Regions from separate parts of the Embleya scabrispora genome, predicted to be linked through region 2. Evidence: riboswitches for the same ligand, from Rfam matches in the RefSeq annotation. Region 2 holds a riboswitch; the other holds the start of a gene.

Region 1 (4,654 bases), on a different contig from region 2:
TCCGCGCCGAGGAGAGGCCATCCGCACCTCGGACACGGTGCGCTGACCGAAGGTCGCGCCGACGCTGTCACATCGCGGTCCCCGCCGGCTGTGGGCCCCGTGCCGTCGCGTGCGACCTACGCTTGCTGGATGCGCATCGTCTCGTTGTTGCCCGCAGCCACCGATCTGGTCGCCGAACTCGGACTCGTGGGCGACTTGGTAGGCCGCACCCACGAATGCGACTGGCCGCCGGGGGATGTCGCCGGGGTGCCGGTGGTCACCCGTGCGGAGTTCGATGCGGATCGGCTGAGCAGTCGGGAGATCTCCGAGGCCGTCGGCGGTGCGGCGCACCGGGGTTCGTCGCTGTACACGTTGGACGCCGAGCGCCTCGCGGAGTTGGCGCCCGATGTCGTCCTCACGCAGGATCTGTGCGCGGTGTGCGCGGTGTCGTACACGGCGGTCTCCGAGACGGTTCGGGTTCTGGACACCGGTCCGCGCGTGGTCAGTCTGGAACCGCGCACGCTGCCGGACGTCCTCGACACACTGACCCACGTGGGTGCGGTGCTGGGAGTCGCGGACGTCGCAGCCGCGCGGCTGCGGGAGTTGCGGGCCCGCATGGCGGCCGTGGCCGCGGCGGTCGCGGGGCGGCCGAGGCCCCGGGTCGCGGCCATCGAATGGCTCGACCCGCTGTGGCCCGCCGGGCACTGGGTCCCCGAGCAGATCGCCCTGGCCGGCGGCGAACCGCTGCTCGCCGCGCCCGGCGAACACACCAAAGCCGTGGAGTGGGCTGCGGTTCGAGACTCCCGGCCGGATGTGATCCTGGTGCTGCCGTGCGGGTTCGCGCCCGAGCGCACCGAATCGGAGGCGAGCCTGCTGACGTCTCTGCCGGGATGGTCGGACCTGCCCGCCGTGCGGTCCGGGCGGGTGTGGGTGCTCGACGGACCGGCGTACTTCAACCGCCCCGGCCCCCGTGTGGTGCGCGGCGCCGAGGTGCTCGCATGGGTATTGCACGACGTCACGGCCGGTGCGCCGGTGACCCACGCCGAGGCGCGACGACTGCCGGGCGACGCGGGCGCGGAGACGACACGCGGCTGACCACCGGTTCACCGGCGGGCCGACGCGCCCTGTCGCCGGCATCGCGTGCTCCTCGAACTTGCTCGTCGAAACGCGCCGTTGCCCCCTGTCGTGGGGCCCAGTGCGGCCCGGCTGACCGAACCGCCGTTGTGCAAACCAGCGTTGAGCACCCAAGAAGGTGACGAACGACATCGCGGATTCGTCGTATGACCCGTTGTCCGAAGAACAGGGCATCTCGTACGCTCCGCAAGCTGGCTCTCTTCAGGTCGGCGACAACCGCATAGTTCGGATTCCAGGGGAAGCCGGTCGAAATCCGGCGCTGACCCGCAACCGTAGGCGGTGGCCGGCAGGCCACCGCGAGTCGGAACACCTGGATTCGTACGAGTTAGAGGCTCCAGCTGTCGTGGACTGCACGCTGAGGCCCGGATTTCACGTCCGGCGATGTCTTGTCGGTGGATACCGGGGGTGCGCGGTCCCGAGAGGAACATCGCTCGGCCCGGTCGGCATCGCTCTCGCCGCTCGCGCCGACGCCCGTCGCACGAAGGGATCCGCGCGTGAAGATTCGTGGAAACAAGGCTCGAATAGGTCGGATGGTCGGGGCGCTCGCCCTGCTCGTGCTGCCCGCCACCGCCCAGATCACCGTGAACGCCCCGGCCGCCTACGCCATCGACCCCACCAAGGGCTCCGCCGGCGTCTGCCCGAACGCCAACGGCGTCACCGTGATCGTCGACTTCCAGGAACTCGGCGGGGCGACGCTCACTCGCTGTGCGCCCGGCGACCAGGCCACGGGCTTGGCCGCGCTGAAGAACGCCGGCTTCCAGATCCAGGGCACCAACCGCTGGGGCGAGGCGTTCATCTGCCGGATCGAGGGCAAGCCCGGCGTCGACACCGAACCGTGCGTCAACACCCCGCCGGCATCCGCCTACTGGTCTTATTGGCACGCGCCCAACAACGGCACTTGGACCTACAGTTCGTGGGGCGCGAGCGCCCGCAAGCCTCCGCTGGGCAGCTTCGAGGGTTGGTCGTTCTCCAAGGACAAGACGGACACCACCAATCCGCCGCCGCGCGTGGCCCCGACGCGCCCGTAGCGCCGATCCGATCCGCCGGTGACCCCGAGGCAGGCTCGGCCTCGAGGTCGCGACCGCGTTCGTTCCAACAGGATCACCCCCTGTGGGGGCAGGCCGCCCGGGACGAACGCGGCAACGCGTCACGAGCACCGACTCGATCGCAACGACGCCGGCTGCGTCCACGCCTTCGAGGCGTGCTCTTGCCCTCGGGCGCGTGCACCGGGCTCCCCCGGGTGCCTCTTGTACGTCTAAGCTGTCGCACGCAGTCGGTTCGCCCTGCCATCCGGGTAGGCGCGTCGCAAGAGGGAACCCGGTGAGAATCCGGGACTGCCCCGCAGCGGTGAGTGGGAACGACCGCCGTCAACAGCACTGGATCCGTGTCGGATCCGGGAAGCGACGGCCAGTAGGTGTCCACCCTTGGTGGATGTGCCCGCGAGTCCGAAGACCTGCCACTGCCCGTGCGCTGTCGCAGCGCACGGAGAGCTCGGTGACCTCGTGGGCGGGTCGGCGGACAACCGGTGGGACACGTATGTGCGCGCGAGTACGCCGACGTGGCCCGTGTGGTTTGCCATCCCTTCGTGCCTGCGATCCATCTCCGGGATCTTGTCGACAGGCTCGCGAAGGAGAGTTCCGTGACCACCAAGACCGCAGCCGCGGCAGCCCGTGCCACCGTGTACGGCTATCCCCGTCAGGGCCCGAACCGGGAACTGAAGAAGGCCGTCGAGGGCTACTGGGCCGGCCGCATCGACGCACAGGCGCTTCGGGACACCTCGGCCGAACTGCGCCTCGCCAACTGGCGACGCCTCGCCGAGGCCGGCATCCACGAGGTGCCCACCGGCGACTTCTCGCTGTACGACCACGTCCTCGACACCACCGTCGCCGTGGGCGCCATCCCGGCCCGGCATCGCGCCGCCGTCGAAGCCGACGCCCTGGACGGCTACTTCGCCATGGCCCGCGGCACGCAAGACGTCGCGCCGCTCGAGATGACCAAGTGGTTCGACACCAACTATCACTACCTCGTCCCCGAACTCGGGCCGGACACCGTCTTCGAGGCGAACTCCACGAAGCAGGTAGCCGAGTTCCGAGAGGCCGTCGCGCTGGGCCTGACCGCCCGGCCGGTGCTGGTGGGCCCGCTCACCTACCTCCTACTGGCCAAGCCCGCACCGGGCGTAGCGGCCGACTTCCAGCCGCTGACCCTGCTGGACCGGCTGCTTCCGGTGTACGCGCGGTTGCTCGCCGACCTGCGCGGAGCCGGGGCCGAGTGGGTACAACTCGACGAGCCGGCGCTGGTGCAGGACCGCAGCTTCGCCGAACTGGGCGCCGCAGCCCGCGTCTACCGCGACCTCGGCGGACTGACCGACCGGCCCAAGCTCCTCGTGGCCTCGTACTTCGACCGGCTCGGCGAGGCGCTGCCCACCCTGGCCAAGGCCCCGATCGAGGGCCTGGCACTGGACTTCACCGGCTCCGCCGCCGCCAACCTGGACGCGCTGGCCGCCGTCGGCGGGCTGCCCGGCAAACGTCTGGTCGCCGGCGTCGTGGACGGCCGCAACGTGTGGATCAACGACCTCGGCAAGTCGCTGACCACGCTCGGCATACTGCTGGGCCTGGCCGACCGCGTCGACGTCGCCGCCTCCTGCTCGCTGTTGCACGTGCCGCTGGACGCCGACGCGGAACGCGACATCGACCCCCAGATCGCCCGATGGCTCGCCTTCGCCCGGCTGAAGACCGAGGAGATCGTCACCCTGGCCCGCGGTCTGAGCCAGGGCACCGACACCATCGCGACCCACCTCGCCGCCAACCGCGCCGACCTGGCCGCGCGCAAGGCCTCCGCACTCACCCACGACCCCGCCGTACGCGCCCGCGCCGCCGCGGTCACCGAAGCCGACGCGCGCCGCGGCAAGCCGTACGCCGAACGGGCCGAGGCCCAGCGCGCGCACCTGGGCCTGCCGTTGCTGCCCACGACCACCATCGGCTCCTTCCCGCAGACCGCCGAACTGCGCGCCGCCCGCGCCGACCTGCGCGCGGGACGCATCGACGGCGCCGGGTACGAGGAGCGCATCGAAGCCGAGATCCGCGACGTGATCTCCTTCCAGGAGAAGGCCGGCATCGACGTCCTGGTGCACGGTGAGGCCGAACGCAACGACATGGTCCAGTACTTCGCCGAACAGCTCACCGGATACGTGGCCACCCGACACGGCTGGGTCCAGTCGTACGGCACCCGGTATGTACGCCCGCCGATCCTGGCCGGCGACATCTCCCGTCCCGAACCGATGACCGTGCGCTGGACCTCGTTCGCCCAGTCGTTGTCCGACCGACCCGTCAAGGGCATGCTGACCGGACCGGTGACCATGCTCGCCTGGTCCTTCGTCCGCGACGACCAACCGCTCGGCGACACCGCCCGACAGGTCGCGCTCGCGCTGCGCGACGAGGTCAACGACCTTGAGGCGGCCGAGACTTCGGTCATCCAGGTGGACGAACCCGCGTTGCGCGAAACGCTGCCGCTGCGCGCCGTGGACCACGCCGAATACCTGGCC
Region 2 (4,654 bases):
CGAGTGCGGACATCGGCAGCAGGAGGGCGTGGCGCGGACCGCACACCAGGCGGACCACGTGCGGCACGACCAGACCCACGAACCCGATGACGCCGGTATTGGCCACCAGACACGCGGTCACCAGCGCCGCCGCGGCGATCAGGGCCCAGCGGGTCCGTTCGACGTGCACGCCGACGGAACGGGCCGCGGTCTCGCCGAACGCGAACGCGTCGAGGTCCCGGGCGGCCGCGCCCATCGCCACCGTGCCGAGGACGGCCACCGCGACCAGGAAGACGGCCGTGTTCCACCGCACCCCGGCCACCGAACCCAGCGTCCACTCCATGACGCCGCGAGCGGCGTTGCGGTCGCCGAGGACGAGCACGACGAACGAGGTGTACGCGCCGCACAACTGCCCCACCGCGATGCCGGCCAGCACGGTTCGCGAGGCCGGCAGGGTCCGGCTGTGCGCCCCGGCCAGGGTCAGCACGACGAGGACGGCGAGCAGGGCACCGACGAAGGCGGCGGCCGGGAGCGCGCCGATTCCCGCGGTGCCGGAGACCCCTACACCGAGGACGATCACGGTGACCGCGCCGACGGCGGCGCCGTTGGAGATCCCGAGCAGGTAGGGGTCGGCCAGGTCGTTGCCGGTCAGGGTCTGCAACACGGCCCCGCACACCGCGAGTCCCGCGCCGGTCGCGGCGGCCCCCAGGACGCGCGGCAGCCGAAGTTGCCAGACGATCTGATCGTCCAACGGCGTGACGTCGGAGCCACCGAGGCCCAGTCGGCGCAGCACCACGTCGGCCACGACGTGCGGCGGCTCGTGCACCGATCCCACGGCGAGGCCGAGCACAACGGTGGACAGCAGCAGCACTGCGGCGACGGCCAGGGCCACCGCCGCACGACTCGCGCCGGCGAGTCGTGCGGCGGGACGAGCGGTCACGGACGCGGAGTCAGGTTGCCCAGGCCGGCCGAGACCCGGACGGCACCGTCGGCGAGTTGCACGCCGGGGGTCGACTCGGAGAACGGCACGACCACGTACGCACGGCGTTGGACGGCCTTGAGCTTGCTCAGCACGGGGTCGTGTTCGAGATAGTCGATCTTGGATTGTGCGGTGTCCCACCCGGCGTCCGCGAGCACGATGGCGTCCGGGTCCGCCGCGACCACCTGCTCCCAACTCGTGCTCTTCCAGCCACCGGGCAGCGTGTCGAAGACGTTGCGGGCGCCGACGGCGTCGAGCACGAGCTGGGGTCCGCCGTGGCCCGCGCCGACGTAGGGGGTCTTGGTATCCGAGTCGTACCAGAGCACCTTCAGGCCCTTGCCCGTCGACTTGGCGGTGACTTCGGCCAGTTGCCGCTGCTGCGTGTCCCGGATGGCGGCGGCACGCGGTGCGACGCCGAACAGCTCGGCGACATCGCCCAGTTCGTCCCATACCGCCTGGAAGGAGGGCGACGCCGACTGCTTGCCGTCGGCGCAACCCAGCGGCGACAGGTAGGTGGTGATGCCCTGGGAACCCAGTTCGTCCCGCGTGCCCGCCACCTTGTCGGTGAACGCGCTGGAGTAGGAGGCGTAGAGGAAGTCCGGGCGCGCCGCGAGGAGTTTCTCCTTGGACGGGTACTTCTCGGAGAGCACCGGGACGGTGTCGTAGGCCGTCTTCCATCGCGCCGGGACCGCGTCGTCGAGGTACGCCGTTCCGGCCATCCGGGTCTGCAGGTCGAGGGCCAGGGCGACTTCGGTGGCGCCCTGGTTGAGGGTGACCAGCCGGGCCGGCGGTGCCGTCACGGTGGTGGTGACGCCGCACCTGTTCACGCTCACCGGTGTCGGGTGGCTGCTCCCCGCCGCCGCGACGGGCTTGTCGGCCTCGGGCGCGCCCGTGCAGGCGCCGAGCGCGCCGACGAGCAGGAGCGCCACGGCGGCGAGACCGGAGCGGGTGGAGCGTATGGGGCGCACGGAGTGCGGGGCGCCCGCCGGAGGTATGGAACGTTCGGCTCGAAACGGGCGCAGGGCAGCGCGGGGCATGTGTTCTCCAACCCTCGTGGAACATGTCGCGCCGTGGCCGGTCTCCTGGCTTCCGCATCGACGCTCCGCGGCCGGCCTTCCCGGTTGGCTCGTTCCCGATCCATCCAGTGACCCCGACCGCCTGGGGAGCGGTCGGCGAGGGCTGCGGAACTCCGCGGCTACAGTGGCGAGGGCCGCGCCGGCATTCGACCGGCTTCCCGTACACCACGGCGGCCACAGGCTACCAAACCGCTCGTCGCGTCTCGCCGGCGCTCGACGCGGCGGCCGGAGCCGGAACCGCGTTACAGACCCGCCGCGATGGCTCGGCGCACCGCGTCGGCGCGGTCGCGAATGCCGGCTTTGGCGAAAAGGTTGTTGATGTGGGTCTTGACGGTGGCCTCGCTGATGAAGAGTTTCTCGGCGATGGCCCGGTTGGGCAGGCCTTGGCCGATGAGCGCGAGGACTTCGCGTTCACGGGGTGTTATGTCGTCGGGGAGGTTGTCTTTCGGCGTCGTGGCCCGGGTGCGGACGGTGGCGAGCAGCCGGTCCTGGACCTCGCGGTCGAGCACGGACTGGCCCGCGGCGGCGGCCCGGATCGCGCGGACGATGTCCTGGCGGCCCGCGTTCTTGGTCAGGTAGCCGCGCGCACCCGCGCTCAGCGCGGCCAGGATCGAGTCGTCGTCGGCGAAGGTGGTCAGGACGACGACGGCCACCCCGGGGTGTTCCTCGGTCAGTCGCCGGGTCGCCTCGATGCCGTCGGTCCGGGGCATGCGCAGGTCCATGAGCACCACGTCCACCGGGCCCGCGGCCGCGGCGGCGAGCACCTCGTCCCCGTCCGCGGCGGCCGCGACGACGTCTATGTCCTCGGCGAGCGCGAGCACGGCCGCCAGCGGTTCGCGGATGGCGGCCTGGTCGTCGGCCACCACCACCCGCAGCCGCCGGGTCGCGTCGGCCGATCGCGGGTCGTGCCCTGTGGTGTCGTTCATTCCGGGATCACCGCCTCCACCTGCCAGCCGCCTCGTTCCGGTCCTTCGGTGATCGGTCCGGCCGTGAGGGTTCCGTCCACCATGGCGATGCGTTCGCGCATGCCGATCAGTCCCATGCCGCCGCCGGGCCCGGCCGCCTCCAAGGTGGCGGGGCCGTTGCGGATCCGCAGTGTGATCGACGCGGCTGCGAACGTCACCTCCACCCGCACATCGCCGCCGGGGGCGTGCCGGGCGGCGTTGGTCAGCGCCTCCTGGGCGATCCGCAGCAGGTGCTGGACCGTCCGGGCGGGTGGTTCGCGTACGGTGCCGCCGACGGTGAGCGCGTCCCGGTGGCCCGACGACTCGACCATGGCGGTCAGGCTCGCCATGAGCGGCAGCGCGTCCTCGCGCAGCGCGTGGACGGTCCATTGGGCCTGCTTCAGGCTCTCTTTCACCAGACTGTGCGCCTTGTCGTTGGCTTCGCGAACCTTGGCCAGGTCGCCCGTGTCGAGGAGGGCGTCGACGAGTTCGAGTTGCATGTTGATGCCGGCCAGCGAGTGTGCGAGGACGTCGTGCACGTCCCGGGCGATCCGGCTGCGCTCGGCCAGTGCGGCCGTGCGGGCCTCGGCGCGGGCGGCGCGCTCGGCGGATTCGGCGGATTCGATCACGGCCTCCACCGCCCGCTGTCGACTGCGGCTGATGATCCCCATCACCACCGGCAGGGTGGTGGACAATCCCAGGCCCCAGGGCAACGCCTCGTGGCCCGGGCCGAGATGCAGGTACAGCACGCCACCGCAGAGCAGCCCGCCCAGCACCGCGAGCGGGGCCGCCTGCGCAAGCGGCAGGCGGTAGCCGATGTGGCCGACGAGGAAGTACGCGAACAGATAGCTCGTACCGCCGCGGGCGGTGCCGACCAGGGCGGCCGCCGCCACGAGGCCCAGCACCATCCATACCACGCCCACGCGTGGGGGGACCCTGTCCTCGGGGACGTTGCGGCCCAGCAGGAACAGGGAGTTGAGCGCGATGAGGACGACGACGGCCAGACCGCGACCGCTGGAGCCCACCGGGCGGATCGTCGCGATGCCCACGGCGATGACGCCGAGGCTGACGACCCACTGCACCCGGGGATCGTGGCGTGCCGTCGCTCGCGGGCCGGACTCCCGTCCCCGGGCCGACCCGGGGACGGGAACACTCTCGGATACGGGCACGGCGCGACCATATCCCATGGTCAGAGCGCGTGGTCGAGGGACGACACGGGACGCGCCACCGCGGTCACCGGTTGCCGGGCGGCCACCATCCGGCTCCGTACGAAGATCGTGGCCACCCGCGTGACGACCTCGGTCACCGCCATCAGCACGAACGCCGCGACCCATGCCCGACCCGAGGTGATGTCGTGGTCGAGGCTGAAGCGGGCGACGTGGTCGGCACCGCCGTGGTCGACCCATACCTGGAAGCCCATCCGCGCCCCCATGCCCAGCACCCACAACACCGCCGAGACGGCGCCGGCCTTGATCAGCAGATGCCCGCCGGCGGAGCGGATCCGGGTGAAGACGCCACCCGCCACGCCGAGCGCCGCGCCGATCGCCACCAACGTGCCGATGAGCACCGTGTCGTTGCCTGCGGTGGGGATCGTGTGGAGGTACTTGAACCCTACGAAGGCCACGATCCCCAGGGGGATGAGGAAGGTCTTGCGGTCCAGTCGCTCTTCCCGCATC

Evidence for each region. Region 2 has a riboswitch for cobalamin ahead of B4N89_RS48435 (ABC transporter substrate-binding protein). Riboswitches for the same ligand answer to the same signal wherever they lie in the genome.
Region 1: another riboswitch for cobalamin. It lies ahead of metE (5-methyltetrahydropteroyltriglutamate--homocysteine S-methyltransferase); the one in region 2 lies ahead of B4N89_RS48435 (ABC transporter substrate-binding protein).

The regions. Positions count from the first base shown of each region.
Region 1 is NZ_MWQN01000001.1:6,228,785-6,233,438, reverse strand. It holds gene B4N89_RS51670 (hypothetical protein) at 1-46, shown strand, start outside; gene B4N89_RS27170 (cobalamin-binding protein) at 130-1,074, shown strand; cobalamin riboswitch at 1,350-1,424, shown strand; gene B4N89_RS27165 (flagellar hook-length control protein FliK) at 1,608-2,141, shown strand; cobalamin riboswitch at 2,370-2,588, shown strand; gene metE (5-methyltetrahydropteroyltriglutamate--homocysteine S-methyltransferase) at 2,753-4,654, shown strand, end outside.
Region 2 is NZ_MWQN01000004.1:396,517-401,170, forward strand. It holds gene B4N89_RS42250 (FecCD family ABC transporter permease) at 1-919, opposite strand, end outside; gene B4N89_RS48435 (ABC transporter substrate-binding protein) at 916-1,995, opposite strand; cobalamin riboswitch at 2,014-2,228, opposite strand; gene B4N89_RS42255 (response regulator transcription factor) at 2,277-2,960, opposite strand; gene B4N89_RS42260 (sensor histidine kinase) at 2,957-4,165, opposite strand; gene B4N89_RS42265 (hypothetical protein) at 4,168-4,654, opposite strand, start outside.